One region of the Nonomuraea sp. NPDC005730 genome, then DNA from elsewhere that is predicted to be linked to it. Evidence: riboswitches for the same ligand, from Rfam matches in the RefSeq annotation. Region 1 holds a riboswitch; each other region holds the start of a gene.
What was found. A riboswitch is a leader RNA that binds a small molecule or an ion and turns the genes downstream of it on or off. The one in region 1 is predicted to bind thiamine pyrophosphate.

Region 1 (9,511 bases):
TAGGGCTGCTGCCCGGTCACCAGCTCGAACAGCATGATGCCCGCGGCGTAGACGTCGCTGCGCACGTCGGCGCCGCCGGTGGTGACCTGCTCGGGCGACATGTAGCCGATCGTGCCGATCATCACGCCGGTACGGGTCTGGTTGGTCGCCTCGATCGCCCTGGCCAGCCCGAAGTCGACGACCTTGACCCGGCCGTCGTCGGTCATCAGCACGTTCTCGGGCTTCACGTCGCGGTGGACCATCCCGGCCTGGTGGGCCGCGCCCAGGGCGGCCAGCACCGGGATCATGATCTCCAGCGCCTCGCGGGCGGGCAGCCTGCCGCGCTCGCGCAGGATGTCGCGCAGCGTGCGGCCCGGCACGTACTCCATCGACAGGTAGACGACGTCGGTGTCGGTGCCCTGGTCGAAGACGTGCACCACGTTGGGGTGGGACAGGCTGGCCACCGACTTGGCCTCGCCGATGAACCTGCGGACGAAGGCCGGGTCCTCGGCGAGCGAGGAGTGCATGACCTTCAACGCGACAGTGCGATCCAGCCGGACGTCGAGCGCCAGGTAGACGGTCGCCATACCGCCCCGGGCGATCCGGCTCTCGATGCGGTAACGCCCATCGAGGAGCCGCCCGACCAGGGGGTCCGCAGTCGTCTTATCCACCACCCCCCTGAGTTTACGGGCGTTTTGCCACCGGCAGGGCCCGCGCGCCCGAAACCGATGCGGAGACGTTCTCGCGAGAGCGGCCCCGACCGGCGGGAGGGCCGGCGCGAGCCGGTCCCTCCGGGGACCTCAGGGGGATCTTCAGGGGGTCGTCGGCGAGGACGCCTCGGCGTGGCGCCGGCGCGGGATCCGGCCCGCCTGCCGGGCCTGGCGTCCCGCCACCACGGCCGCCCTCATCGCCGAGGCCATGAGCTCGGGCCGCTGCGCCCGGGTGACCGCCGTGGCCAGCAGCACCGCGTCGCAGCCCAGCTCCATGGCCAGGGCGGCGTCGCTGGCCGTGCCGATGCCGGCGTCGAGGATCACCGGCACCTCGGCGGCCTCCACGATGAGCTCGATGTTGTGCGGGTTCCTGATCCCGAGCCCCGAGCCGATCGGCGCGCCCAGCGGCATCACCGCCGCGCAGCCGGCCTGCTCCAGCCGCCGCGCCAGCGCCGGGTCGTCGCCGATGTACGGCAGCACCACGAACCCGTCGGCCACCAGCCGCTCGGCCGCGTCGAACGTCTCGATCGGGTCGGGCAGCAGCGTGCGCTCGTCGGAGATGACCTCCAGCTTGACCCAGTTCGTCCCCAGGGCCTCGCGGGCCAGCCGGGCCGTCAGCACGGCCTCGCCCGCGGTGAAGCAGCCCGCGGTGTTCGGCAGCACCTTGATGTCGCGGCGGCGCAGCACGTCGAGGACCGAGCCGCGGGCGCCGGGGTCGAGCCGCCGCATGGCCACCGTGGTCAGCTCGGTGCCCGAGGCCACCAGGGCCTGGTCGAGCACCTCCAGGGAGGGCGCGCCGCCGGTGCCCATGATGAGCCGGGAGTCGAACTTCTCCCCGGCGATGATCAGCTCATCCACCCTGCACCGCCGTCAGCACCTCGACGCGGTCGCGGTCGCCGAGCGCCGTCGTCTCCCACGTGCTCCGCGTGACCACCTCGTCGTTCACGGCCACGGCCACCCCGGTGGTGGCCGTGGTCAGCGTCCGTACGGCCTGGGCCACGGTGGTGCCGTCGGCCACCTCGTGCGGGGCGCCGTTGATCGTCACAATCATGAAATATCCCGAAATCTCGCGGGCGAGCACAGCGCGGCCAGCTCGCCCTCCTCACCCGTCAGAATCCCCGCGCCCGTCGAAAGCCCCGCCGCCGGGGCCGCCGCCGGAGCCGCGGCCTGTGTCGCCGTCTGTGTCGCTGTCCGGGCCGTCGTCGAGGCCGTTGTCGAGGCCGCCGTCGGGAGCGCCGTCGGGGGCGACATCGTCGCGGCCGGGGGTGTCGCGGCCGGGGTCATCACCGCCGCCGTGACCAGGGCAGCCGTCAGGGGCGCCAGCAGTACCCCGCCCCGGTGGTGGCCGGTCGCCAGCACCAGCCCGGGGACCTCGCCCGCCCCGATGATCGGCAGGTTGTCGGGGGTGCCCGGACGCAGCCCGGCGACCACGTCGGCGACCTCCAGCTCGGTGACGCCCGGCACCAGCTCCCTGGCGTCGCGCAGCAGCTCGTAGAGCCCGCCCGCGGTCACCCGGGTGTCGAACCCGAGCTCCTCCTGGGTCGCCCCCAGCACCAGCTCACCGTCGCCCCTGGGGACGAGGTAGACGGGCGCGCCGTGCACCATCCCGCGTACGCACCGCCCGAGCAGCGGCTGCGGCGAGCGCAACCGCATGATCTGTCCCTTGACCGGCCGGACGGGCACGTCGGCCAGCTCCCCGCTCCACGCCCCGGCGGCCAGCACCACCCGCTCGGCCGCGATCTCCCGCACCGCCTCAGGCTGACCGGGTACGGGCTCCAGCCGCACACCCGTCACAGCACCCGTCGCAGGGCCTGCCGCACCGCCGGTCCAAGCGCCGGCGCCGGAGCTGGTCCCAGCGCCTGTCACGACGCCTGGAGCGGTGTCGCCGTCGCGCAGCAGTCCGGTCACCCGCGCCCGCACCACGGGCACGCCCAGCCGGTCGAGCGCGGCCAGCAGCGCCGCCGTGACCCGGCGCGGATCGACCCAGGCGTCACCGGGGGCCAGCAGCCCCCCGCGCACCGAAGGCGCCAGCATGGGCTCCAGACGGCGGCACTCGCGCCCGGTCAGCCGTTCGACCCGCAGCCCCAGCTTGTCCATGAACGCCGCCAGGTCGTCGAGCGCCGCGAGGTCGTCGGCCCCGAAGGCGACGTCGAGCGTGCCGTCGGCGCGCAGGTCGAGCGCACGACCAGCGGCCCCCTCCGGCCCGATCACCCCGAACGCGCCCCCGAAGGCATCCCGAGGCCTCGTCCCGACCCCGCCGCTCAGCCCCGCGCCGACACCTGGCCCGAGGTCCGCGCCGACACCTGGCCCGAGGGCCGGGCCGAGGCCCGCGTCGGCGGCCAGTTCGGCGGCGAAGGACGGCCACCGGCGCAGCGAGGCGGCCCCCAGCCGCAGCAGCGGCTCCTCGGTGTAGGCGACCTCGCTGACTGGCGCCAGCATCCCGGCCGCCGCGTAGGAGGCCCCGCGGCCCGGGGCCGGGTCGACCACCGTGACGGGCAGCCCCTCGCGGGCCAGCCGCCAGGCGATCGACAACCCGACGACCCCGCCGCCCACGATCACATTCATCCGCGCTCCCTTCGCCGGCATGATCCGGATCAGGTGTCTTGCGGTCGAAGGCCCGCTCAAGCCTTCCTCTCAGCCCGGTGACGGCCGGACTCCCGCGCGTCTTGCGCCTCCAGCCTACGGCCTCGGCGCGACGCACCGGCACCGCCCCCGTTATGGTCATGAACGTGAACCATGTCGTAGTGGTGGGAGCGGGCCTGGCCGGGCTGCGCAGCGCGGAGGCGCTGCGCGGGCGCGGCTTCACCGGACGGATCACGCTGATCGGCCAGGAGCGCCATCGGCCCTACGACCGTCCGCCGTTGTCCAAGGCCGTGCTGTCCGGCGCGGCCGACTCCAGCTTCCTGGAGGCCGACCTCGACGCGCTGGAGGTCGACTTCTGGCCCGGGGTCACCGCCAAGGCCCTGCGCGAGGGCGTCGTGGAGACGACCGAGGGCCAGCTCGGCTACGACGGCCTCGTGATCGCCACCGGCGCCGAGCCGATCACCGTGCCCGGCGACGGCCCCCAGTACGTCCTGCGCACCCTCGACGACGCCCACGAGCTGCGCGCCGGGCTCGTGGCCGGGGCCCACGTGGCGATCATCGGCGCCGGTTGGATCGGCGCCGAGGTCGCCACCGCCGCCCGCAAGGCCGGCTGCTCGGTGACCGTGATCGAGGCCGGCCCCACCCCGCTGGCCAACGCCGTGGGCCCGGAGATCGGCGCCCGCACCCGACACTGGTACGACGGCATCGACCTGCGCCTGAACACCATGGTCGACGAGGTGGACGAGGGCGGCGTGCGGCTGGTGGGCGGCGAGTTCGTCCAGGCGCACGTGGTCGTCACCGGCATCGGCGTGCGCCCGGCCATCGAATGGCTGGCCGGCTCCGACATCGACCTGCACAACGGCGTCGTCACCGACGAGCACCTGCGCACGTCCATGCCGAACGTGGTCGCCGCCGGCGACTGCGCGGCCTGGTGGTCGCGCCGCTACGGCGTCCGGCTGCGCGTCGAGCACTGGGACACCGCGCTCGGCTCGCCCGAGGTGGCCGCCGCGACCCTGCTGGGCGAGGAGGCCGTCTACGACCCGGCGCCCTACTTCTGGTCCGAGCAGTTCGGCCACATGGTCCAGTACATCGGCCACCACCCCTCCGGCGACCGCCTGCTCTACCGGGGCGAGCCCGAGGGCAAGTGGTCGGCCGTCTGGCTGACGTCCGGCGACACCCTGGCCGCCGTGCTGGCCGTCGACCGGCCTCGGGACTACGTGCAGGGCCGTAGGATCATCGAGGGCGGTCATCGCCTCGACACAGAACGCCTGGTAGATCCAGAGGTCCCCCTACGGGATTGTGTTGTTTGAGCAAGGACGGCATGTGGTAGTTGTGGTTTCGTGACGCTTTCTGTTGCACAGATCGACCGGGAGACCGACCAGCTCGTCGACGAGTGGCTCACTCTCCCCGAAGTGGCCTCACGCCTCGACCTCTCGATCGGGCGGGCCAAGCAACTCCTCAAGGACCACAAGCTGCTCGGCGTGCGCCGCGGCGGCGGCGGGCCACAGGTTCCCGCGGTGTTCCTCGACGGGAAGGACGTGATGAAGGGCCTGCCCGGCACACTGACCGTGTTGCAGGACGCCGGCTTCGACGATGTCGAGTCGCTGCGCTGGCTCTTCACCCCAGACGAGTCCCTGCCGGGGTCGCCCATCGAGGCGATCAAGGCCGGCCGTCACACGGAGGTCAAGCGGCGTGCCCAGGCCCTCGGTTTCTGAGGCCCGCCTCTATCTCTGCACCGACGGCCGCCGCGACCGCGGCGACCTGGCAGAGTTCCTCGACTCGGTGCTGGCCGGCGGCGTGGACATCATCCAGCTGCGGGAGAAGGGCCTGGAGGCACGCGAAGAACTCGCGCTCCTGGAAGTCTTCCGCGACGCCTGCGACCGGCACGGCAAGCTGCTGGCCGTCAACGACCGGGCGGACATCGCCTTCGCCGCCCGGCCCGACGTGCTCCACCTGGGGCAGGACGACCTTCCCGTGACGGTCGCGCGAGAGATACTCGGCGACGACATCGTCATCGGCCGGTCCACCCACTCCGTCGCCGAGGCGTCCGCCGCGGCCGTGGAGGAGGGCGTCGACTACTTCTGCTGCGGCCCGATCTGGCCCACGCCGACCAAGCCGGGCCGCCACGCGCCCGGCCCGGCGCTGCTGCGGCACGCGGCCTCACTGGGACCGGCCCCAAGGTCGGGCGCGGGGTCGGACGCGGGGTCGGGCGCGCGGTCGGGCGCGGCGCGGCCGTGGTTCGGGATCGGCGGCATCGACCTCGCCAACCTCGACGAGGTCATGTCGTACGGCGTGAGCCGCGTGGTGGTCGTACGCGCGATCACCGACGCGGAGGACCCGGGGGCGGCGGCGGCCGAGTTCGCCAAACGCCTGACCCCCTGACACGACCGGGCGCCCGTCCACGACGGGCGCCCGAGCCCCGCGCCGAGGCCGGATGGCCGAAGCCGGATGCGCGGGCCGCATGCCCAGACCCGGACGCGCGCTGAGGCCGGCCGCCGGTGCCGGAGGCCGAGGCCGGAGGTCCGGGGTCAGGTCTTGCGGGAGGTCGCGGCGATGGCCAGCTCGGTCAGCGCCGTGCGCGACCCGGCGGTGACCGGCGCCTCGTCGAGCGCGGCCAGCGCGTCGGCGAGATAGCCGGCGATCAGGTCCTCGCACTCCCGCAGCGCGCCGCTGTCCGTGATGATCTCGCGCAGGGCGCTCACCCCGTCCTCGTCGAGCGCGGGGTCGCCGAGCAGCCTGCGCACCGTCGCGGCCGCCTCCGGGGCCGCCGCGGCCAGGGTGCGGGCCACCAGCATCGTGCGCTTGCCCTCCCGCAGGTCGTCGCCGGCCGGCTTGCCGGTCTGGGCCGGGTCGCCGAACACGCCCAGGATGTCGTCCCTGAGCTGGAAGGCGATGCCGACGCGGCGGCCGTAGCCGGTGCACAGCTCGTCCATCCAGGGCTCCAGCGCGCCGGCCGCGAGCACCAGGCCGAGCCTGAGCGGTTGCTCCACCGAGTACTTGCCGCTCTTGAACAGCGCCACCCGCAGCGCCGACTCGAAGGTGTTCTCGCCGTGGGCCTGCTCCAGCAGGTCGAGGTACTGGCCGCACATCAGCTCGGTGCGCATGTGGTCGTGGACGGGCTGGGCGGCGGCCAGCGACGCCGGCGGCAGGCCACTGGTGCGCCACATCTCGCCCGACCACACCAGCAGCAGGTTGCCCAGCAGGATGGCGGCCCCCTCGCCGAACTGCTCGGGCGAGCCGTGCCAGCCCTCCTTCTCGTGCAGGGACTGGAAGCGGCGGTGGGCGGCCGGCATGCCCCTGCGCAGGTCGCTCTTGTCCATCACGTCGTCGTGCACGAGCGCGCTGGCCTGCAACAGCTCCAGCGACGCGGCGGCGGTGAAGATCTGGGGTACGTCGGTGCCGCCCGCGCCGCGCCAGCCCCAGTAGCAGAACGCGGGACGCAGGCGCTTGCCGCCGGCCAGCAGGTCGCCCGCGGCGGCGCGCAGCGGTTCGAGCTCGGCGTCGCCCGAGGCGGGCAGCTGCCGTTCGACGAACTCCCCGAGGGCGCGCTCCACCTGGGTGCGCAGGGCGTCCATGCTCGCGGCGTCAGTGGTCATGCCTTGAGACTAGTGGGCGCGGACTCGGGGTCGGGTCCCCGGTCTAGGGGCGGCCGATCCGGACACCGGCCTGTACGCTTGGCACATGGCGCTTGGTCGACCCTCCATCCTGCCCGATCGTGTCCCCACCGTCCGCGAGCTGCTCGCCACCGGTGGCCGGTCGTTCTCCTTCGAGTTCTTCCCGCCGAAGACCGACGAGGGGGAGCGGCAGCTCTGGAAGGCGATCAGGGAGCTGGAGTCCCTGCGCCCCACGTTCGTCTCGGTGACCTACGGCGCCGGCGGCTCGACCCGCGACCGCACGGTCGACATCGTCGAGCGCCTGGCCCACGACACCACGCTCACCCCTGTGGCGCACTTCACGGCGGTCAACCACTCGCTGCGTGAGCTGCGTCACCTGGTCGGCCGCTTCGCCGACGCGGGGGTGCGCAACATCCTGGCCGTGCGCGGCGACCCGCCCGGCGACCCGACCGCCGAGTGGGTGCGGCATCCCGAGGGCGTGCTCTACGCCGAGGAGCTGGTGCGGCTCATCCGGCAGGCGGGCGAGTTCTGCGTCGGGGTGGCGGCGTTCCCGTACAAGCATCCGCGCTCGCCGTCGATCGAGTCCGACACCGATTACTTCGTGCGCAAGTGCCGCGCGGGGGCCGACTACGCGATCACCCAGATGTTCTTCCAGGCCGACGACTACCTGCGGCTGCGCGACCGGGTGGCGGCCCAGGGCTGCGACACACCGATCATCCCGTGCATCATGCCGGTCACCCAGATGAGCACGATCGCGCGGTCGGAGCAGCTGTCGGGGGCGCCGTTCCCGGCCGGGGTGGCGGCCCGCTTCGAGGCGGTCGCCGACGACCCGGCCGCGGTGCGGGCGCTCGGCATCGAGCACGGCGCGGAGCTGTGCCAGCGGCTGCTCGACGAGGGCGCGCCCGGCATCCACTTCATCACGTTCAACCGGTCCAGCGCCTCGCGCGAGGTGTTCCAGCGCCTGACGCCGGTCGCCGCCACCGCCTGACCGACCCCGCCCGACCCCGCACGAGCGGATGCCCGCCACCCGCCCGCAGGGGGACCGGGCGGGTGACGGGCAGGGGGTGGTATCCAGTCGGTAACGAGTCCGTCACTTTCTGTCATGAAGATGCCCTCGGGCATGATCCGGCAAACCCTGCAAGTACGGGCTTTACCTGCGGTGATGTGCGACGACTCAGTCGAGGGGGAGCGGGCGGCCCACGATCGCGTACTCCTCGTAGCCGCCGGGGAAGACGAAGCGGGTCAGCAGGTCGGTGAAGCCCATGTCGGCGTAGAGGTGGCGGGCGGCCGTGGGGCGGTCGTGCGTCGACAACACGGCCGAACGCTCGGCGCGGCCGGCGCACAGAGTGCGGATCATGGCCCGGCCGATGCCCTTGCCCTGGTGGTCGGGGTGCACGTGGATCTCGGCCAGCTCGAACGCGTGGCCCATCCAGGCGCGCGCGGCCTCCTCGCCCGCCTCGTCGGCCAGCGCCCTGATCACCACGTCGTGCCACCACTGGCCGGTCGCGCCGCGGAAGCCGTACGCGAAACCGACGATCTGGGGGCGCGCCACGCCGGTCGGGTCCCGCAACTCCGCGAAATAGCACTGAAAATGGGGATATGTGCCGTGGTTCCGCATGATGGTCTTGCGGCCGGAGATCTGCTCGGGGGGCGGGTTCATCGCCGCCGTGTAGACGTCGATCACCGTGTCCAGGCGTTCGGTGAACTCGGCCGGGCCCGCCCCGCGAAACTCGATCACCCGTCGCACATTACTCGACGTCACTCGACGTCGACCGGAGTGCCTCCGGTGATCGCCAGCAACTCCTCGAACGTCGTCGGGAAGACCGTCAGCGGGTGGCCGCCGGCCGCCCACACCACCTCGTGCTTGCTCAGCCAGTTGTCCACCAGGGTGCGGACCGGGGCCGGATGGCCGACCGGGGCCACCCCGCCGATCGGCTGACCGGTCGCGGCCCTGACGAACTCCGGCGTGGCCCGGCGCACCTCGGCGACGCCGGCCGTACGGGCGACGAGCTCGACGTCCACCCGGTGGGCGCCGCTGGTCAGGACCAGCAGCGGCGCGCCGTCGGCGTCGAAGATCAGGCTGTTGGCGATCGCCCCCACCTCGCAGCCGAGCTGGGCGGCCGCGGTCGCCGCGGTCGGCGCCTTCTCGGGCAGGACGACGATCTCTCCGGTGGCGCCCGCCGCGCGCAGGGCGGCCTCCACGACGACGGCGTTCGCCGGCAACTTCTCGGACATGAGGACACTCTAAACAGGTTGACCGCCTTATTACCTGTTCATGGTGGGTGGTGTAGGGTCCATCGATCCGGATAGTTCGTGATAAAAGAGGTGGTACCGGTGGGGGCTCGACGGCTGCCCGGAGTGGCTGCTCTGCTGACGGCTGGGGCCGTCGTACTCACGGGCTGCGGCGCGCGGACGGACACATTCGCCGCGACGACCGGCATCGCCGGCGCGCCGAGCACGCCCGGCGCGGCGGGGGCCAAGGCAGGCCCGGCGGCAGCGCCCCTCACGGCGCCCGTCGCAACAACCGTCACGGCGCCGCGCAAGACGCTGAAGCTGGGCGCGAAGGGCGCGTCCGTCACCTGGCTGCAGCGGCGCCTGGCGGCTCTGGGCTACCTGCCCGGCAAG
Region 2 (9,511 bases), on a different contig from region 1:
ACGACGGCCAGCATCACCCCGATCGACCGGGTCCGCAGCCGTCCCATGGCCCATACGCCGGCGGCGGCGACCAGCAGCCCCAGTCCCGCCGAGACGGCCACGACCATGGGCAGCTCGCTCACCGACACCATGGCCTGCGGGCACGCCCCGCCCAGGCAGGGCTCGGGAGGCGTCACCCCGCGCTCTCCTGTGGCTCGTACCGGTAGCCGACACCCCATACCGTGACGATCCGCCGCGGCTCGGTCGGGTCCGCCTCGACCTTCTCCCGCAACCGCCGCACGTGCACGGTCACGGTCGAGGAGTCGCCGAACGACCATCCCCACACCTGGTCGAGCAGCGCCGACCTGCTGAACGCCTGCCGCGGGTTGCGCATGAGGTAGGCCAGCAGGTCGAACTCCCTGGCCGTCAGCATCACCTGCGTGCCGCCGAGCCGCACCTCGTGGGCGCCGACGTCCACGACGAGGTCGCCGTCGCGCAGCACGCCGGTGCCGGCCGTGACGGACGCCCCCCGCGCCCGGCGCAGCACCGACTGCACGCGCAACGCCAGCTCCCGGGGGCTGAACGGCTTCGTCACGTAGTCGTCGGCCCCGGTCTCCAGGCCCACCACCCGGTCGATCTCCTCGCCGAGCGCGGTCAGCATGATCACCGGGACCGGCCACCGCTCCCTGAGCTTCCTGCACACCTGGAGCCCGTCGATCCTGGGCAGCATCAGGTCGAGCACCATGAGGTCGGGCGGGTCGGCCAAAGCCCTGCGCAGCGCCTCGGCGCCGTCGCCCACGCACTCCACCTCGTGCCCGTCGCGCTCCAGATAGCGCGCCACGACCTCGGACACGGTCGGATCGTCGTCGACCACCAGGATGCGGGTGTTCACCATCTCACCGTACGGCTGAGCCCCACGTGGGGGACATGTACGTCACAGGTTCGTAAGCCTCGCGGATCATGCCCCGAGGACGTACGGTGGCCTCATGAGTAGAGTCGTGATGCTCGTTTTAGGGACCCTTCTCGGTCTCTTCGTGCTGTTCAACTTCCTCCTGCCGCTGCTGGCAGGTCTGTTCAAGCTCGTCCTGATCGTCGGGGTCGTCGCCCTGGTCGTCTTCATCGCGGTCACCGTCGTCGGTAAGTCCCGTTCGTCGCAGTGATGTCGTTCCTGTTCGATCCGTGGCTGGTGGGGATCACCATGATGGCGATCCTCCTGCTGGCCACGTGGGCTGCCACGTTGCTGCCCACCCTCGGCGGTGAGTCTCCCGGCTTCCCGCTGAGCTACGCGCGCCGCACGGCCTTCCAGCGGCTGCGCGATCCCGACGCGGCCGGACGCCCGCGTCCACGAGCGCCTTAGGCGAGCCCCGCTTCCCGTCAAAGCGGGGCTCATCGTCATGTGTGAGCCCTGGTCCGTCGTCATGTCTGAAGGGCTCATGATCGATTCACTTGTCACGTTCGTCATCGGCGTGTCCGGCGGCCACGCCGCGCTCGCCATCGTGCTGTTCACCCTCGCCGTACGCCTGGTCCTGCTGCCGCTCAACGTCCGCCAGGCGCGGGCCGGCCAGGTCCGGCAGCGGCTCGCGCCGAAGTTGCAGGAGCTGCGCAAGCGCCACGGGCGCGATCCCGAGCGGCTGTCCAAGGAGCTGACCGCTCTGTACGCCCGGGAGGGCACGTCGCCGTTCGCGGGGATCTTGCCGATGCTGGCGCAATTGCCGTTCATGTGGCTGATGTTCAGGGTGGCCACGCATCCGACGGCACTGGCCGGTCACACTCTGTTCGGGACGCCGCTGGGCCAGCAGCTCGCGGGCGTGGTGGCCAATTTCGGTCTGATCAGTTGGCCGGTTTCGGTCTTTGTCATCGTGATCGCGGGGCTCGTGCTGCTGGCATGGCTGTCGGCACGCTCGATCAAGGTGTCGGAGGAGCAGCCGGAGCTGCTGCGCAAGGTCATGCCGCTGTTGCCGTACGCCTCCGCGCTGGCCGTGCTCGTGCTCCCCCTGGCGGCCGGCCTGTACCTCCTGGTGTCCACGGCATGGGCCGTCACCGAACGGGCCGTACTGGCGGCCAGAACCGCCTAACCGGCCTCCTTCAGGGCCGCGACCTGCCCGTTCACCGCCGCCCCGTTGGGTGCGGGCAGGATCGCCCACACCGTCGTCGTGTCACCGTCGTGACGAACCCCCCAGCTCTCGGCCACGTATTCGACGATCCCCAGCCCCCGGCCCCCGAGCGAAGACAGGGTCGGGCGGCCCGCCCGCGGCTCTGTCGCCGCACCCCCGTCGCTGACCGCCACCTCTATGTGATCGTCGCTACGCATCCAGGCGACCCTCACCATGCCTGAAGGCAGCGGATGCGCGTGCCGCAGCGCGTTGCTCAGCAACTCGCTCACCACGAGCACCGCATCGTCGATCGCGGCGGTGTAGACCCCACAATCCTGCAGGTCAGTGCTCAGACGCTGGCGGGCGACGGCGACGCTGGACGGCGCGTACGGCAGCAGCACCACGCTTGACACACCCACCTCCCCGTTCCCTGTGCCCCCCGCGGGAACACTCCCCGGTACGACCGAAATGCCCCGTTAGCCAATCGCAGAAACCGCATCTCGATCACAGCTTGTACACATTGGACGATAGATCAGCTCAACTGTGACCACCTCGTTACCGCATCGGTGTGTCGGATCGGATAGGGGAAGCGCGTCTCAGGATCAAGCGCATCCTCGTACCCCCTCCGGGCCTCGATTGAGCACTCACTTCTCCCCCCTGTGCCCTGGCCAGACTGCGCACGATGTAGAGGCCGAGCCCCACTCCACCAAAGCGTCTCCGGTCCCCGCTGTCCACCTGGACGAAGCGCTCAAAGATCCGTTCGCGGTCAGGCGGTGCGATTCCGACCCCCTCGTCATCCACCACTACGACCACGCCGTCGTCCTCGGGCCAAGCTTCAACACAGATCAATCCACCCATTGGGGAATATTTAAACGCATTCTCCAGCAATTGCCCCAAAACGATGTCGGTTGCCAGGGCGTCGCCCAGCACCGGAGGCAATTCGTCCGGGATGCGCACCTCGACGCGGTGGCGGTCGGACAAGGTGGGAAGGCCGAGCGTGGCCGCGTGGATCCGGGCCGCGAGGTCGAACGCCTCGATCCGGACGGCCAGCTCGTCCGCGCCCGCCCTGGCCCCCAGCAGCAGGTGGTCCATGAGCTGCCCCAACGATCCGGCCCGCTCGGCGATCGTGTGCACGGCCGAGCGCCGTTCCGCGTCGCTCATCTTGTCCCACCGCGCGTCCAGCGTGCCGGCGAACCCGCGCACGATCGTGATCGGCGTACGCAGCTCATGGCTGGTCGTGGCCAGGAAGAGGTCTTTGGCCTCCTCCAGCTCCTTGGCCTGGGTGACGTCGCGGAAGTCGATGACGATCTCGCCGGTCTCCTCGATCCGCGCGCTCACCACGTCCAGCCAGCGCCCGTTCTCCATCTGGAACGTGAGCTTCTCACCGGGGCTCGGCAGCGGGAACGGCGGCGGCCCGCCGATCACCGCGTCGGCGGGGAAGGCGGTCAGCTCGGCCGCGGCGGGGTTCCAGCGCACGACCCGGCCGACGTCGTCCAGCACGGCGATGCCGTCGGCGCTGGCGTCGAACACGGCCCGCTCGTGCGCCCGCTGCCGCACCGCCTCCTGGTAGGCCACCGCGTTGCCGACCGCGATGCCGGCGTGCCCGGCCAGCAGTTCGAGCAGCTCCAGCTCCAGGTGGCCGGGGGCGGGCCCGGCGAACAGCGCGTAGAGGGCGCCGTAAGGACGGCCGCCGACCGCGGCCAGGCCGAGCGCGATCGTGTGCAGCCCGTTGAGCCTGGCCCACACCAGGTCGCCGAGCCCCTGGGACTCCAGCATGACGGTCTTGCCCGTACGTAAGAGTTTGTCCACCAGGCTCGTCCGCAGGCCGGTGGTGGTGCCCCTGAGCGTCTCCGGCAGCCGGTACGTGCTGACCAGCCGCAGCCGCTCCCCCTCGATCAGCACGAAACCGCCCGCGTCCGCGCCCGTCAGCTCGGTGAGGCTGGCCGAGATGCGGTCGAGCACGGCCGGTAGCTCCAGCTCGGAGTTGATGTCGCCGACCACGTCGGTGAGCCGGCGCACCAGCCTGGCCCGGCGTTCCATGCGCAGCCCGGCGACCTCGTCGGCCCGTGCGGGATGGTGGGCCAGGACGTAGCCGACCACGGAGTTGCCCATCCGCAGGGCGTTGATGTCCACCCGCAGGTCGAGCGACCTGCCGTCCTTGTGGACGCGCTTGGTGCGCAGCGACACCTGCCCCCCGGTGCGTACGCGCTCCAGCACCGCGTTGTGCTCGGCGGCCAGCTCGTCGGGGACGATCGGCGCCCGGCGCCCCAGCATCTCGGCCGCCGTCCAGCCGAACAGATGCTCGGCCGCCGCGTTCCAGACCAGCACGCTCTGGTCGCGGTCGAGCGCCACCACGGCGTTGGGGGACCCGGCGAGCACGGCGCGAGCGATCTCCTCGTCACTGCCGACCCATGCGTACCCCACACCTCCATAGTGCACGTGGCGTGGTGGGTCTGACGGGCGATCCGTCCGATACGCTGCGCTCACGAAGATTCCGGTGGCTGAAACGGGTGAGAGGCATGTCGAGCAGCGACCTCGATGCCCTGCTGAGAGTGACCTCCAGCACCTACAAGGGCGAGGGGCCACCGGCCGTCGCGTTCGGCACCTACGACGGCGCCGTGGGCAGGCTGGTGCTCGCGGTGACCGGCAAGGGCATCGCGGCCTGCAGTTTCGAGGCCGAGAACACCGTGTTCGAGCGGGTGGCCAAGGAGGTCGGCACGTTCATCGGGCCCGACGCCCGCCGCCTCGACCCGGTGCGCCGGGAGCTCGACGCGTACTTCTCCGGCCGCCTGCGCACCTTCGCCACGCCGGTCGACCTCGCGCTGGCCACGCCGTTCGCCCGTACCGTGCTGCAGAAGACCATGGCCGTGCCCTACGGGACGACCACGACGTACGAGGAGATCGGCGCGAGCATCGGACGGCCGCGCGCCCTTCGCGCGGTCGGCAACGCGGTCGGCGCCAACCCCGTGTGCGTGATCGTGCCCTGCCATCGGGTGGTCCGTGAGGACGGCGAGCTCGGCGACTACGCCGGAGGCGTGGCCGCCAAGCAGCACCTGCTCAACGTCGAACGCCGGGCCTCAGCGGGCCGCTGAGCGGCGCCGGCCCCTGGTGAGCACGCCGATGAGCAGCGTCACCAGGGCCGCGACCAGCGCGCCGCCGAGCGCGCCGTTCATCCACGGCTCCCGCGTGAAGCCGACGACGTCGCGGGCGGCGGCCCAGAAGTCGTCCCAGCCGGCGACCGTGGGCGTCGAGGTGGTGAACCAGTAGGCGGCGAAGCCCAGCGCCCACGGCAGCAGCATCAGCCAGCGCGAGGGCGCGTCCTCGGCGGTGTTCCAGCGGGCGGCGCCGCCGAGCACGAAGTAGTCGACGGCCAGCACCGCGAACATCGGCACGAACACCGCGCCGATCACCCCGAGGAACGCGCCGTAGGAGGTGACGTCCACGACCAGGGCGATCGCGGTGGTGAGCACGCCGATCGCGGTCGAGACGACCCGGCGGTCGACGTTCGGCATGAGGTTCTGCAGCGAGACGGTGGTGGAGTAGACGTTGGCGAAGGACTGGTCGGTCTCGCGCAGTACCAGGATGCCGAAGAACAGCGCGCCCAGCGGCGCCGCGACGAACGGCTGGAACACGACCATGCCGTCGGCCTGGACCGCCTGGGCGCCCGCGATGGCCACCGCGTACACGCCGAGGGCCAGGCAGGCCACCTGGGCGACGGTGTAGCCGCCGACGACCCCGGTGAAGGCGGCCCGGCTGGAGCGCGAGTGCCTGGCGAAGTCGGCGGCCATCGGCACCCACGACACCGACAGGGCGATGACGTAGTCGACGGCCGGGGCGAAGGCCGTCCACGACCCACCTGTGTACGTCGGCGCCTCGCCCAGGAACGACACGGTGAACCAGATCAGCGACACGATCACGCCGGCGGTGACGTACCGGCGCAGCAGCCTGATCGACCCGAGCGGCCAGACGGCGAGCGCGGTGGTCAGCACCCCCGCCACCACCACCCACACCTGGTACGGGACGCTCCCGAAGATCGCGTTCGCGGCCTTGGCGATCACCCAGAGCTCGAAGGCCCCCCAGCCGAGCATCTGCACGATGTTCAGCACGGACGGGACGTACGACATCTTCGCCCCGAACAGCCCGCGCAGCAGCACCATCGCCGGCCGCCCGGTCTGCGTGCCGGGGATGGCCGACAGACCGACCATGGCCGTGCCGATGAGGCTGCCGACCACGGCGGCCGTGAGCGCGGCCACGAGGCTGAGCGGCGCGCCGCCCAGGGGGTCGATCAGGACGAGCGCGCCGGAGAAGCCGAGGAGGCTGACACCGAGGTTGGCCCAGAGCGCGCCCTGGTCGAGGACGCCGAGGGTCTTGGGGGGCGCGCCGTCAAGGGTCAGCGGAACTTCGTCGACGACATGCGTCATCGCACACTCCCTACGCCGGCATTATCCGGACAGGTTCAGGCGGTCGGCAGCGGCTGTGTTGCTGCCCTCTCAGCCCGGCACCCCGAGCTCCCGCGACTATGCAGTTGGCGCCCTCATCATGCCTTAATGGCGGCAGAACCGCCACAGTGGGGCATTCAGGCCACGAAAGGCTCCTGCCCGGTCTCGCTGACCATCGGACGGCGCGCGAACTCCCACGACTGCATGCCGCCGCCCACGTTGACGGCGTCGCGCCCCAGCTGGTTGAGCCACGCCGCGACCTGCATCGACCGGCCGCCGACCCGGCACACCACGTAGACGGTGCGGTCGGCGGGCACCTCCTCGACCCGGCCCTGGATCTGCGACATGGGGATGTGCACGGCCTCGGGGGCGTGGCCGGCGAGCCATTCGTCCTGCTCACGGACGTCGAGCAGGTAGGCGTCGTCGGGAACGGCGGTGGCCTCGATCTCAGGAACGGTCATGCCTCCATCATCCCGCGCCCGGGACCCTACTTGAGCAGGCGCGACATCCGCCGGTCGGCCAGCGGTCTGCCGCCCGTCTGGCAGGTCGGGCAGTACTGGAGCGCGGAGTCGGCGAAGGACACCTCGCGGATCGTGTCGCCGCACACGTCGCACGGCTGGCCCGCCCGGTTGTGCACGCGCAGCCCGGACTTCTTCTCCGCCTTGAGGTCTTTGGCGGCCAGCCCGTGCGCCCGTTCGACGGCGTCGCGCAACGTCGTCACGATGGCCTCGTGCAGGTCGGCGATCTGCGCGTCGGTCAGCGACGCCGCGATCTTGAACGGCGACATCTTCGCCGCGTGCAGCACCTCGTCGGAGTAGGCGTTGCCGATGCCCGCGATCACCTTCTGGTCGCGCAGCAGCCCCTTGATCTGGGTGCGGTTGCCGCCCACGATGCGCTTGAGCGCCTCGACGGTGAAGGCGTCGTCGAGCGGGTCGGGGCCCAGGGCGGCGACGCCGGGCACGTCCTCCGGCTTGTCGGTGACGTAGACGGCAAGCCGTTTCTGCGTGCCGGCCTCGGTCAGCTCGAACCCGGGGGCCAGGCCGTCGTCGTCCGGCGCCAGCCGTACACGTACGGCCAGCGGCCCCTTGCCCGGCCGTACCGGCCGCGCGCCGGTCAGGTCGTCGCGCCAGCGCAGCCAGCCGGCGCGGGCCAGATGGATGATCAGGTGCAGGCCGTCGCAGTCGAGGTCGAGGAACTTGCCGTGCCTCGACACGCCCGTGACGGTGAGCCCGCCGAGCGCGGTGACCGGCGGGTCGAACGTCTTGAGCGCCTGGAAGCCGACGACGTCGACGCCGGCGATCGAACGGCCGACCGCCCGCTCGCGCAGGAAGTTGGTGAGCGACTCCACCTCGGGAAGTTCCGGCATGCCACCAGGGTATGGCGCGCACCGGGCCGGCACGCGACTACGGCACGTCCCAGAAGGCGAGCTCGTGTGCCATGCCCTCGGCGAACAGCGCCTCCGCCCGTACGGGGTCGGGGTCGGCCTCGTCGATCATCTGCCCGATCCGTACGGTCAGCGCCGCGAACGCCGGGTCGGCGTAGGTGTCCACCCAGGCCCGGTACCGCGGCTCGGCGGGCGGGTTCTCGGCAAGGATCTTCCCAAGACTCGAATATCCCCACATACACGGATAGAGCGCCGCCAACCCCTCCCCGTACGACCCCGCCGCCTCCAGCAGGAACGCCGTGTACGCCGCACACGCCGGCCCCTTCACCGCGTTGTCCAGATCGGCCCCGAACTCCGCCGACAACGACCGATGCAGCCGCAGTTCGTCGTGGTACGTCGCATGCGCCAGATCCACCAGGTCCCCCAGATGCCCGTCCGGCGCCTGCCAGGCCAGCCTGGAGAACACCCGCACATAGTCGAGCAGGTACAGGTAGTCCTGCTCCAGCCAGGACCGGAAGACCGGCTCCGGCAGGTCGCCCCGCCCGATCCCGGCCACCGTGGGGTGGTCGAGCTGCGCCTGGAGCAGCGGCCGGCCGATCGCGTGAAGTTTTTCCGAAATGCTCATGCTGGGAGGTTAGTGTCGGGGCATGACCGTGACGATTGCCGAAGAACTCCTCCTCCTCGCCCACGACGAGGAAGAGGGCAAGCAGCTCATCGGGGGCGTCCAGCTCAACCCCGCGCTCGGCGGCGCGATCCTCGCCGAGCTGGCCGCCGCGGGCCGCGTCGAGCTGGCCGACGACAAGGTGACGGTCAAGGACGCCACCCCGCTGGGCGACACTGAGCTCGACGCCGCCCTCGCCCGCATGGCCGAGGACGGCAAGGCCAGGAAGCCCGCGTGGTGGGTGCAGCGGCTGCAGACGGACAAGCTGCGCAGGCGCCTGCTCACCAGGCTCGCCGAGGCGGGCGTGCTGGCCGAGGAGCGCGGCCGGGTCCTGGGCATCTTCCCGACCACCCGCTGGCCGGAGTCGGACCCCCAGGTGGAGGCCGACGTGCGCGAACGCGTGACGTCCGTCCTCGCGGGCGCCGACCCCGACGAGCGCACCGCCACGCTGATCGCGATCATGCACGCGGCGAAGCTCGACCGCAAAGCCTTCCCCGGCGCCGACCTCGATCGCGTCAAGGAGGTCGCCGAGGGCGAGTGGGCCGGCCAGGCGGTCGCCAAGACGATCACCGCCATCACCGCGGCCGTCGCCGTCACCGCCTCCACCGCCGCGGTCGTCGCCGCCACAAGCTGAGCCGGGCCCCGGCCGAGCCGGGCCCGGCCGCCCCCGCGAGGCTCGCGCCTCGCGGGGCAGGTCAACCGGCGTCCACGATCTCCTTCGGCACCGGCTTGTCGGCCTTCAGCGCGTCGAAGAGGGCCAGCGCCTTGAGCCGGTCCCACTTGATCGCCGCGCCGCCGCCGGCGACGATCTCGTTCCCGCCGAACGGCACCACGGTCGTGACCGGGCTGTCGCCCATCGCCAGCCCCAGCGAGAGCATGTCGAACGCGCCGGTGCTGGAGTCGACCTCGACCGCGTCCGTGGCGCTCATGGCCAGCGGGATCGACGTGAACGGGT
Region 3 (9,511 bases), on a different contig from region 1:
GTCACCAAGGCCGCGGCCATCGCCTTCGCCGAGTGGGTGGCCATCCACCACGCCGCGCAGGGCATCAAGGTCAGCGTGCTGTGCCCCCAGGGCGTGCGTACCGGGATGCTGGAACGCGGCGTCGAGGAGGACCACCTGACGGCGCGCGCCGTGGGGGCGTCGGGCGCGATCCTCGACCCCGCCGACGTGGCGACCGCCGTGATCGACGGCCTGGCCGCCGAACGTTTCCACATCCTGCCCCACCCCGAGGTGGCCGACTTCTACCGCCGCAAGGCCGAGGCCCCGGACAGATGGCTAGCCGGAATGTCCAACTTCATCACCACCCTCCAATCCACCCCGACCGACTGACCACGAGCCGCCTCCCCCGCACCCCAGACCTCGCCCCCCGCACCCCGCACCCCGCACCCCGCACCCCGCACCCCGCACCCCGCACCCCGCACCCCGCACCCCGCACCCCGCACCCGACAAGCGCTCCCACAAGGCGCTCTCCCTCGCCGTCGCCCTTCGCGAAAGGCCCGACCTGACCATGGACCAGCAGCTCACCCGGACCGCCCGCCAAGCCTGGCGCCGCCTGGAACCCGTCCACGGGATGATCTACTTCGTCCCCGAGGCCACCACCCGGTACGCCGCCCTCGGCCTCACCGGCATGTCCGGATATTTCACCTCACGCTCCGCCCCCTTGGGCCCCGCCCCCGCCGACCTCGTCATCGCCACGTTCTACAACTTCAACCCCGACCTCGTACGCCGCTCCCTCCCCTGGGACAAGGTCACCCCCGCCCAGGTCCTGCAAGCCCGCCGCGAAGCCGCCGCCGAAGCCCTCCGCCGGGCCGCCGTCCACGAACTTCCCGACCTCGTCCCCGTACTCACCCTGGCCAGGCGCGCCGCCGAGGCCGCCTGCGACCACCCCCAGGGCCGCCCCCTGTTCGCCGCCCACGCCGCCCTCCCCTGGCCCGACGACCCCCTCCTCCAGCTCTGGCACGCCCAGACCCTCCTGCGCGAGTTCCGCGGCGACGGCCACGTGGCGACACTGCTGGCCGAGGGCATCACCGGCCTCGAAGCCCTCGTCCTGCACGCGGCCAGCGGCGAGGTCGCCAAGCCGTTCCTCACCATGAGCCGCGCCTGGCCCCCGGACCAGTGGGCCCACGCCGAGACCACCCTCCGCACCCGCGGCCTCCTGACCCCCGGCAACGACCTGACCCCCGAAGGCAAGTCCCTGCGCCACCACCTCGAAACCCGCACGGACGCCCTGGCGATGCCCGCCTACGGCGCCCTGGGCGAACCCGGCTGCGAACGCCTCGCCGACCTCGCCCGCCCCTTCGGCCGCCGGATAGTGGACGCCGGCCTCCTCAAGCTCACCTGATCACCTGCGCCCCCGTCGGCGCCCGATCTACGCTGATCCTCCCGATCCAGGATCCAAGGTCCAGGCGCCAGGAAACAGGAGGCAGCGACCCGTGCCCGACACCCCCGTCCCCGGCCTGTACGACTCGCTGCTCACCCGCAGGCTCCAGGAGCGCGCGGCCGGCTGGCGGGACGCGGATCACCTCGTCGAGATCTCCCCCGTCGACAAGGAGGAGGTCAGCCACCTGCTGGGCCGGTTCCTGGGCGAGACGGCCACCCGGGCGTTCGCCGCGCTCAAGGACCCGGAGGAGCAGGTGCGGCTGGCCAACCGGCTGCTCGGCCTGCTCGCGGACGCCGAGGTGGAGGTCGTCTCCGACGGGCCCGCCCGCCTGCTGTCCGTCGTCAGGAACGAACCCGGCGCGGCCGCCCCCGCCAGGCCGCTGACGTCGCTCTCCGAGGCGGCCCTGCTCACCAACGCCCGCGAGGACCCCAACCTGGCCCACGAGCTGGCCACCGAGCTGGCCAGCGCCGACCGGGTCGACCTGCTGTGCGCGTTCGTCAAGTGGTCGGGGCTGCGCATCCTCGAACGTCCGCTGGCCGAGCTGGGGCGGCGCGGCGTGCCGGTGCGGGTCATCACCACGACCTACATGGGCGCGACCGAACGCCGGGCGCTCGACCGGCTGGTCCGCGACTTCGGCGCCGAGGTCCGCGTCGGCTACGAGCAGAACTCGACCCGGCTGCACGCGAAGGCGTGGCTGTTGCGCCGCCGTACGGGCTTCGACACCGCGTACGTCGGCAGTTCGAACCTGTCACGCGCAGCCCTGCTGGACGGGCTGGAATGGAACGTTCGCCTGTCGTCGGTGACGACACCTCGGCTGCTGGACAAGTTCGAGGCGACCTTCGACTCCTACTGGAACCGTCCCGAGTTCGAGCCGTACGACCCCGAGACGGACGGCGGCCGGCTGGACGAGGCGCTGTCCCGGTCGCAGAGCGGTGAACGGCTCTTCGACATCCCGGCCCTGGTCCCGCACCCCTTCCCGCACCAGCGGGAGATGCTGGAGGACCTCGATGTCGAAAGGACCGTCCACGACCGGCACCGGAACCTGCTGGTGGCCGCGACCGGCACCGGCAAGACCGTCGTCGCCGCGTTCGACTACCGCAACCTGCAACGGCGTCTCGGCCGCCGGCCGGCCCTGCTGTTCGTGGCGCACCGCAGGGAGATCCTGGCCCAGGCCATGCACACCTACCGGCAGGTGCTGGCCGTCCCGGACTTCGGCGAGCTGCACGTCGGCGACGAACGTTCCCGGCAGTGGCGGCACGTCTTCGCCTCGGTGCAGTCCCTCAGCAGGATCATCGACACCTTCGCCCCCGACCATTTCGACGTGGTCGTCATCGACGAGTTCCATCATGCGGCCGCCCGCACGTACCGCCAGATCATCGGCCGGCTCCGGCCCAAGGAGCTCCTGGGCCTGACCGCCACCCCCGAACGCGCGGACGGCACCTGGGTGCAGGACGAGTTCTTCGACGGGCGCATCGCCTCGGAGCTGCGCCTGTGGGACGCCCTCGACGCCGACCTGCTCTGCCCGTTCCACTATTTCGGCATCAACGACGAGACCGACCTCAGCACGGTGAAGTGGTCGCGCGGCTCCTACGACCTCGCGACGCTGGACAACGTCCTCACCGGCGACACCGCGCGGGCGCGGCTGGTGTTCAACGCGCTCCTGGACAAGGTCAGCGACCCGGCGGCGGTGCGTGGGCTCGGATTCTGCGTCTCGGTGGGACACGCGCGCTTCATGGCCGACTTCTTCACCAGGGCGGGGCTGCCCTCGCGGGCGGTGGACAGCGGCACCGACGACCGGTCGCGCAAGGACGCGCTGAAGGCCCTGCGCGAGGGGAAGGTCACCTTCCTGTTCGCCGTGGACCTGTTCAACGAGGGCCTCGACGTTCCGGACGTCAACACCCTGCTCCTGCTGCGTCCGACCGAGAGCGCCACCGTCTTCCTGCAGCAGCTCGGCCGCGGCCTGCGCCGCACGCCCGACAAGGACGTGCTGACCGTCCTCGACTTCGTCGGCCGGCACCGCAAGGAGTACCGCTTCGGCAACCGGTTCCAGGCGCTCACCGGCTTCGTCCGAGGGCGGCTGGAGACGCAGGTCAGGAACGACTTCCCGCTCCTGCCGTCGGGCTCGCAGATCGTCCTGGACCGGGTCACCAAAGACCGCCTGCTCGACGAGCTGCGGATCCATCTGAGCGCGACGGTCACCATGGTCACGCAGGAGATCCGGTCGCTCGCCGAGACGTCGCTGGTGAAGTACCTGGAGGCGAGCGGCCGCGACATCGACGACCTGTACCGCAACCGCCGCTACTGGACCGACCTGCTGCGCCGGTCCGGCCTGGTCACCGCCCCCGCCTCCGCGCTGGAGAACGCGCTGGGCCGCCGGATCCGCGCCCTGCTCCACGTCGACGACCGCCCGCGGGCCGCCGCGTACGCCGACCTGCTGCGTCCCGACGGGCCCCGGCACGACGACTGCCCGCCGATCACACAGGCGTTCGCCCGCATGTTGTTCTTCTCCTTCTGGCGGGACGGCGGCGGCTTCGCCTCCTACGACGAGGGCCTGGACCGGTTGCGCGCCGAGCCGGACCTGTGCGCGGAGATCCTGGAGGTCCTCGCCTACGGCGTGGAGCGCCCGCGCCATGTGACCAAGCCCCTTCCCGCGACGCTCGCCGGCGTGCCGCTGGTTGTCAACGGCCACTACTCGGCCGACGAGGTCCTGGCCGCTCTGGGCTGGGCGAGCCTCGGCGGTTCGGTACCCGCCACCATGCGGGAGGGCGTGGCGTGGTGCCCGGCCACCCACTGCGACGCCCTCTTCGTCACCCTGCGCAAGAACGAGAAGGAGTTCTCCCCGCAGACCATGTACCGGGACTACGCCCTGACCCCGGCGCTCTTCCACTGGGAGTCCCAGAACCGGACCGGTGCGGGGTCGGCCACCGGCCTGCGCTACCAGAGGCATGAGCACACCGGCAGCCACGTCCTGCTGTTCACCAGGGAACGCACGGAGAACGACCGTCGTCATCCCGAGCCGTACGTCTTCCACGGCACCGCCCGCTACGTCGAGCACAAGGGCGAACGCCCGATGGCCGTCACCTGGAGGCTGGACGAGGAGATGCCCGCGGACCTGTTCCGGCGCGCGGCCATCGCCGGCTGACCGCCGTAGCCCGTCGGAAAGGGGTGATCTGGGCAGAGCATGACGTTACCGATACCCCGTCAGGGGAAGATCGCCGGACATGTCGGAGACACCACCACCCCAGAGCCAGCCGTACCCGGGCCGTACGAGCGACATGTCGCCCGAGCCGCGCGACGAGATGCGCGGCTACGAGGGCAGGGGCCTGCTGGCGGGCAAGAAGGCGCTGATCACCGGCGGTGACTCGGGCATCGGCCGGGCGGTGGCGGTGGCCTTCGCCAAGGAGGGCGCCGACGTCGCCATCGCCTACCTCGACGAGCACGACGACGCCAACCACACCCGCGGCCTGGTCGAGCAGGAGGGACGGCACTGCGTGCTGCTGCCCGGCGACCTGGGCGACCGCGACCACTGCGCGACGGTCGTGGAGCAGGCCGTCTCCGAGCTGGGCGGCCTGGACGTCCTGGTCAACAACGTGGCCTACCAGGCGCCGGTCGACTCCCTGGAGGAGCTGACGGACGAGCAGTGGGAGCACACGTTCGCGGTCAACATCCACAGCTACTACCGCGTCACCAAGGCCGCGCTGCCGCACCTGCGGGAGGGCAGCGCGATCGTGAACACCTCCTCGATCAACGGCCTGCGCGGCAACAAGACCCTCATCGACTACGCCGCGACGAAGGGCGCGATCAACGCCTTCACCTACTCGATGGCCAAGAACCTGGTCGAGCGCGGCATCAGGATCAACGCCGTCGCCCCCGGCCCGGTCTGGACGCCGCTGATCCCGGCCACGATGCCGGAGGAGAAGGTGGCGAAGTTCGGCGCGCAGGTGCCCATGAAGCGGGCCGCCGACCCCGACGAGATCGCCCCTTCGTACGTGTTCTTCGCCGCCGACCGGCTGTCCTCGTACTACACGGGCGAGGTGCTGGCCCCGATCGGCGGCGAGACGCTCCCGGGCTGACCGCGCAGGTCAGAGGTAGATCGAGCCGCCCTTCCCGAGGAACTCGGCCGCCTTGTCGGCCATGCCCGCCCGCACCTCGTGGCTGAGCTTCATCGAGCAGAACTTCGGGCCGCACATCGAGCAGAAGTGCGCGGTCTTGGCGGGCGCGGCCGGCAGGGTCTCGTCGTGGAAGGCGCGGGCGGTGTCCGGGTCGAGCGACAGGTCGAACTGGTCCTCCCAGCGGAACTCGAACCGGGCGTCCGACAGGGCGTCGTCCCACGCCTGGGCCTGCGGGTGCCCCTTGGCCAGGTCCGCCGCGTGCGCCGCGATCTTGTACGTGATCACGCCGGTCTTGACGTCGTCGCGGTTGGGCAGGCCGAGGTGCTCCTTGGGGGTGACGTAGCAGAGCATGGCGGTGCCGTACCAGGCGATCATGGCGGCGCCGATGCCCGAGGTGATGTGGTCGTAGCCGGGGGCGATGTCGGTGACGAGCGGGCCGAGGGTGTAGAAGGGCACGTCGTCGCAGAGCTCGCGCTGCAGGTCGACGTTCTCCTTGATCTTGTGCATGGGCACGTGGCCGGGCCCCTCGATCATCACCTGCACGTCGTGCGCGTGCGCGACCTTGGTCAGCTCGCCCAGCGTGCGCAGCTCGGCGAACTGGGCCTCGTCGTTGGCGTCCGCGATCGACCCGGGGCGCAGCCCGTCGCCCAGCGAGAACGTCACGTCGTAGCGGGCCAGCAGGGCGCACATCTCGTCGAAGTGCTCGTACAGGAAGCTCTCGCGATGGTGGGCCAGGCACCAGGCGGCCATGATCGAGCCCCCGCGCGAGACGATCCCGGTCTTGCGGCGGGCGGTCAGCGGCACGTGCGCCAGCCGCACGCCCGCGTGCACCGTCACGTAGTCGACGCCCTGCTCGCACTGCTCGATCAGGGTGTCGCGGTAGACCTCCCACGACAGCGACTCGGGACGCCCGCCCACCTTCTCCAGCGCCTGGTAGATGGGCACGGTCCCGACCGGGACGGGCGAGCTGCGGATGATCTGCTCGCGGGTCTCGTGGATGTTCGGCCCGGTGGACAGGTCCATGACGGTGTCGGCGCCCCACCGGGTGGCCCAGGTCATCTTCTCGACCTCCTCCTCGATCGAGGAGGTGACGGCGGAGTTGCCGATGTTGGCGTTGATCTTGACCAGGAAGTTCCGGCCGATCGCCATCGGCTCGGACTCGGGATGGTTGACGTTGGCGGGGATGACCGCCCGGCCGGCCGCGACCTCCTGCCGGACGAACTCGGGGGTCATACCCTCCCGGACGGCCACGAACTCCATCTCCTTGGTCACCACACCGCGCCGCGCCGCGCCGAGCTGGGTGACCGGCGACCCCCACGCCGAGCGGTCGGTACGCGAGGGCCCCGAGGTGTCGTAGAGCCGCACCGAGGTGCCGTTCGACAGCCTGACCTCGCGCATCGGCACCTGGAGGTCACCGATGTGGATCTTGGAAAAGCGCGCGTCGTTCATCGCGCAAACTCCCTTCGCCGGCATTATCCGGAGCAGGTTCTGGCGGTCGGCGGCTGACAGCCGTCCTCTCAGCCCGGTCCGCACCGGGCTCCCGCGTTGGTCACCGCGATCATAACCCCGCGCGTGGCAGGATCAAGGGGATGTCTGATCCCATTGCGCACACGACCGCCACCTACGACCGCATCGCGCGCCAGTTCGACGAGCAGTTCTCCGATCCGCCTCCCCCGTTCGCGGCCTTCCGCGACCGGTTCGCCTCGGCCCTGCCCGCCGGAGCCACGGTCGCCGACCTGGGATGCGGCCCGGGGCGCGAGTCGGCCTGGTTCGCCGGGCGCGGCCTGACCACCGTGGGCGTGGACCTGTCGATCGAGATGGCCAGGCTCGCCGCCGGGCGCGGCGTGCCTGCCGTTCTGGGCGATCTGCGGCGGCCGCCGCTGTCGCCGGCCTCCCTGGACGGCATCTGGTCGGCCGCGGCTCTCGTGCACGTGCCGTCCGAGCAGACCGAGCCGACGCTGCGCGCCTGGCACGAGTCGAACGTCACCCACCGCACGTGGTTCAGCGTGCTGGCGACAGCGCGCAGCTCTCCCCTGCCCTAGTCTCCAGGTCGCGCGCGAATCCGGGGCCGCGCAGCCGGGCGGTCCCGCCGCGCGCCGACGCCAGCCTGACCTCGACCGGCACGCCGTCCGCCCAGGTCACCCCGACGGTGAAGCCGCCGCGGGCGCGCAGCCCGTCGAACGAGCCCGCGCGCCAGGCGGCCGGCAGCGCGGGCAGCAGCTCGATGACGCCGGCGTGGCTCTGGAGCAGCATCTCGGCCACCCCGGCGGTCGCGCCGAGGTTCCCGTCGATCTGGAACGGCGGATGCGTGTCCCACAGGTTGGGCAGCGTGCTGGACCGCAGTTGCCCGCTCAGCATGCTCAGGGCGCGGTCGCCGTCCTTGAGCCGGGCCCAGAAGCTGACCTTCCAGGCCATGCTCCAGCCCGTGCCGCCGTCGCCGCGGGCTTCGAGGGTGGTGCGCGCCGCGGCCAGGTGCTCGGGAGCGGTGAGCTGCGTCCCGGGGTGCAGGGCGTAGAGCTGGGAGACGTGCCGGTGCCGGTCGGACGGGTCGTCGAGATCGGCCTTCCACTCCTGGAGCTGCCCCCAGGACCCGACCCGCAGCCCGGGATCGAGCCGGTCGGCCGCCGCGCGCAGCCGTCCGGCGAACTCGGCGTCCACGCCGAGCGTCCGCGCGGCCTCGGCCGTGCAGGCGAACAGGTCCCGGACGATCTGCTGCGGCATGGCCGCGCCCGCGGTGAAGTCGCCGTGCTCGGGCGAGTACGCGGGCGAGACGACGAGGCTGCCGTCACGCGCGTCGGGACACAGGTTGGCCAGCCAGAACTCGGCGGCCTCGCGCATCGCCGGGTAGGCGTGCCCGCGCAGGTAGCGCTCGTCGCCGTCGAACAGGTAGCGCTCGTAGAGCTGGCGCACCAGCCAGCCGGCGGCGTCCGGCATCCAGAACGACGTGGGCCAGTCGTGCACCCCCGTGAACCCGAACGGGTTGGTGTTGGAGTGCACCACCCAGCCCGCGGAGCCGAACATCGACCGCGCGGTCTCGCGACCGGGCGCGCGCAGCCCCGCCACGAACTCCTGGTACGGCACCGCCGTCTCGGCCAGGTTCGCCGGCTCGGCGGGCCAGTAGTTCATCTGCAGGTTGATGTTGGTGTGGTAGTCGGACTCCCACGGCGGGGAGTTGGACGCGTTCCACACCCCCTGGAGGTTGGCCGGCAGCGAGCCTGGGCGGGAGCAGGCGATCAGCAGGTACCGGCCGTACTGGAAGTACAGCGTCTCCAGGGCCCTGTCGGACGGGGTGCCGGCGCCTTCGTAGGCGGCCAGCACGCGGTCGGTCGGCAGGTCGGGCATGCGCCGGCCGAGGTCGAGGCGTACCCGGCCGAACAGCGCCCGGTGGTCGGCCTCGTGCTCGGCCCGCAGCTCCGCGTACGGCCGGCGCGCCGCCGCGTCCACCACCGCCGTGACCCGCGCCGCCGGGTCGGGGCCGCGGTAGCCGGGGTGGACGGGCGCGTAGTCGGTGGTCGCCGAGAAGACGAACACCGCGCTGTCGGCGCCCGTCACCACGACGCGGTCGCCGTCGTCCGTGCGGGTGCCGCCCTCGGTCAGCACCTGGACCTGGCCCTCGTACACCAGGCCGTTGTCGGCCAGCACGCCCCGGACGCGCAGCCGTCCGGCGTCGGCGGTCACTTCCTCCCCGCCGTCATGCGCGGTGCCGAAGCGCAACGTGAACCCCACCCGTCCCGGGCGTCCCGCCGCCAGCCTGCCGACGATGACGTGCGCCGGGTACGAGGCGAAATATTCCCTGGTGAGCACCACGCCGTCGGCGTCCTCGTACGTCACGGCGGCCACCGCGGCCTCCAGGTCGAGCGTGCGCCGGTAGCCGCCGGAGAAACCGCCGGTCACGTCGAGCAGCAACTCGCCGAAGTTCTGGTACGCCCCGAAGCCGGGAATGTGCCCCACCGTGCTGTAGGCCGGGTTCCCCAGGATCTCGGCCACCTCCTCCGGCGCC

Region 2: linked by a shared signal. The riboswitch ahead of ABZ444_RS32980 (cytosine permease) and the one ahead of ABZ444_RS05920 (FAD-dependent oxidoreductase) in region 1 are both predicted to bind thiamine pyrophosphate.
Region 3: linked by a shared signal. The riboswitch ahead of thiC (phosphomethylpyrimidine synthase ThiC) and the one ahead of ABZ444_RS05920 (FAD-dependent oxidoreductase) in region 1 are both predicted to bind thiamine pyrophosphate.

The regions. Positions count from the first base shown of each region.
Region 1 is NZ_JBEXYK010000003.1:190,041-199,551, forward strand. Features, by position in the region: gene pknB (Stk1 family PASTA domain-containing Ser/Thr kinase) at 1-650, opposite strand, end outside; gene ABZ444_RS05910 (thiazole synthase) at 792-1,547, opposite strand; gene thiS (sulfur carrier protein ThiS) at 1,540-1,740, opposite strand; gene ABZ444_RS05920 (FAD-dependent oxidoreductase) at 1,737-3,254, opposite strand; TPP riboswitch at 3,244-3,360, opposite strand; gene ABZ444_RS05925 (FAD-dependent oxidoreductase) at 3,413-4,582, shown strand; gene ABZ444_RS05930 (Rv2175c family DNA-binding protein) at 4,613-4,987, shown strand; gene thiE (thiamine phosphate synthase) at 4,965-5,654, shown strand; gene ABZ444_RS05940 (polyprenyl synthetase family protein) at 5,801-6,868, opposite strand; gene metF (methylenetetrahydrofolate reductase [NAD(P)H]) at 6,954-7,874, shown strand; gene ABZ444_RS05950 (GNAT family N-acetyltransferase) at 8,061-8,624, opposite strand; gene ABZ444_RS05955 (YbaK/EbsC family protein) at 8,645-9,121, opposite strand; gene ABZ444_RS05960 (L,D-transpeptidase family protein) at 9,221-9,511, shown strand, end outside.
Region 2 is NZ_JBEXYK010000038.1:41,490-51,000, reverse strand. Features, by position in the region: gene ABZ444_RS33020 (ATP-binding protein) at 1-176, opposite strand, end outside; gene ABZ444_RS33015 (response regulator transcription factor) at 173-874, opposite strand; gene ABZ444_RS33010 (hypothetical protein) at 966-1,139, shown strand; gene ABZ444_RS33005 (DUF6412 domain-containing protein) at 1,139-1,336, shown strand; gene ABZ444_RS33000 (YidC/Oxa1 family membrane protein insertase) at 1,413-2,054, shown strand; gene ABZ444_RS32995 (ATP-binding protein) at 2,051-2,476, opposite strand; gene ABZ444_RS32990 (PAS domain-containing sensor histidine kinase) at 2,628-4,496, opposite strand; gene ABZ444_RS32985 (methylated-DNA--[protein]-cysteine S-methyltransferase) at 4,592-5,164, shown strand; gene ABZ444_RS32980 (cytosine permease) at 5,150-6,493, opposite strand; TPP riboswitch at 6,484-6,597, opposite strand; gene ABZ444_RS32975 (rhodanese-like domain-containing protein) at 6,649-6,972, opposite strand; gene ABZ444_RS32970 (DNA-formamidopyrimidine glycosylase family protein) at 6,999-7,877, opposite strand; gene ABZ444_RS32965 (TenA family protein) at 7,915-8,520, opposite strand; gene ABZ444_RS32960 (GPP34 family phosphoprotein) at 8,543-9,190, shown strand; gene ABZ444_RS32955 (LCP family protein) at 9,252-9,511, opposite strand, start outside.
Region 3 is NZ_JBEXYK010000001.1:324,571-334,081, reverse strand. Features, by position in the region: gene ABZ444_RS01525 (SDR family oxidoreductase) at 1-348, shown strand, start outside; gene ABZ444_RS01520 (hypothetical protein) at 527-1,360, shown strand; gene ABZ444_RS01515 (DUF3427 domain-containing protein) at 1,452-4,541, shown strand; gene ABZ444_RS01510 (SDR family oxidoreductase) at 4,621-5,472, shown strand; gene thiC (phosphomethylpyrimidine synthase ThiC) at 5,482-6,960, opposite strand; TPP riboswitch at 6,953-7,065, opposite strand; gene ABZ444_RS01500 (class I SAM-dependent methyltransferase) at 7,101-7,553, shown strand; gene ABZ444_RS01495 (glycoside hydrolase family 95 protein) at 7,513-9,511, opposite strand, start outside.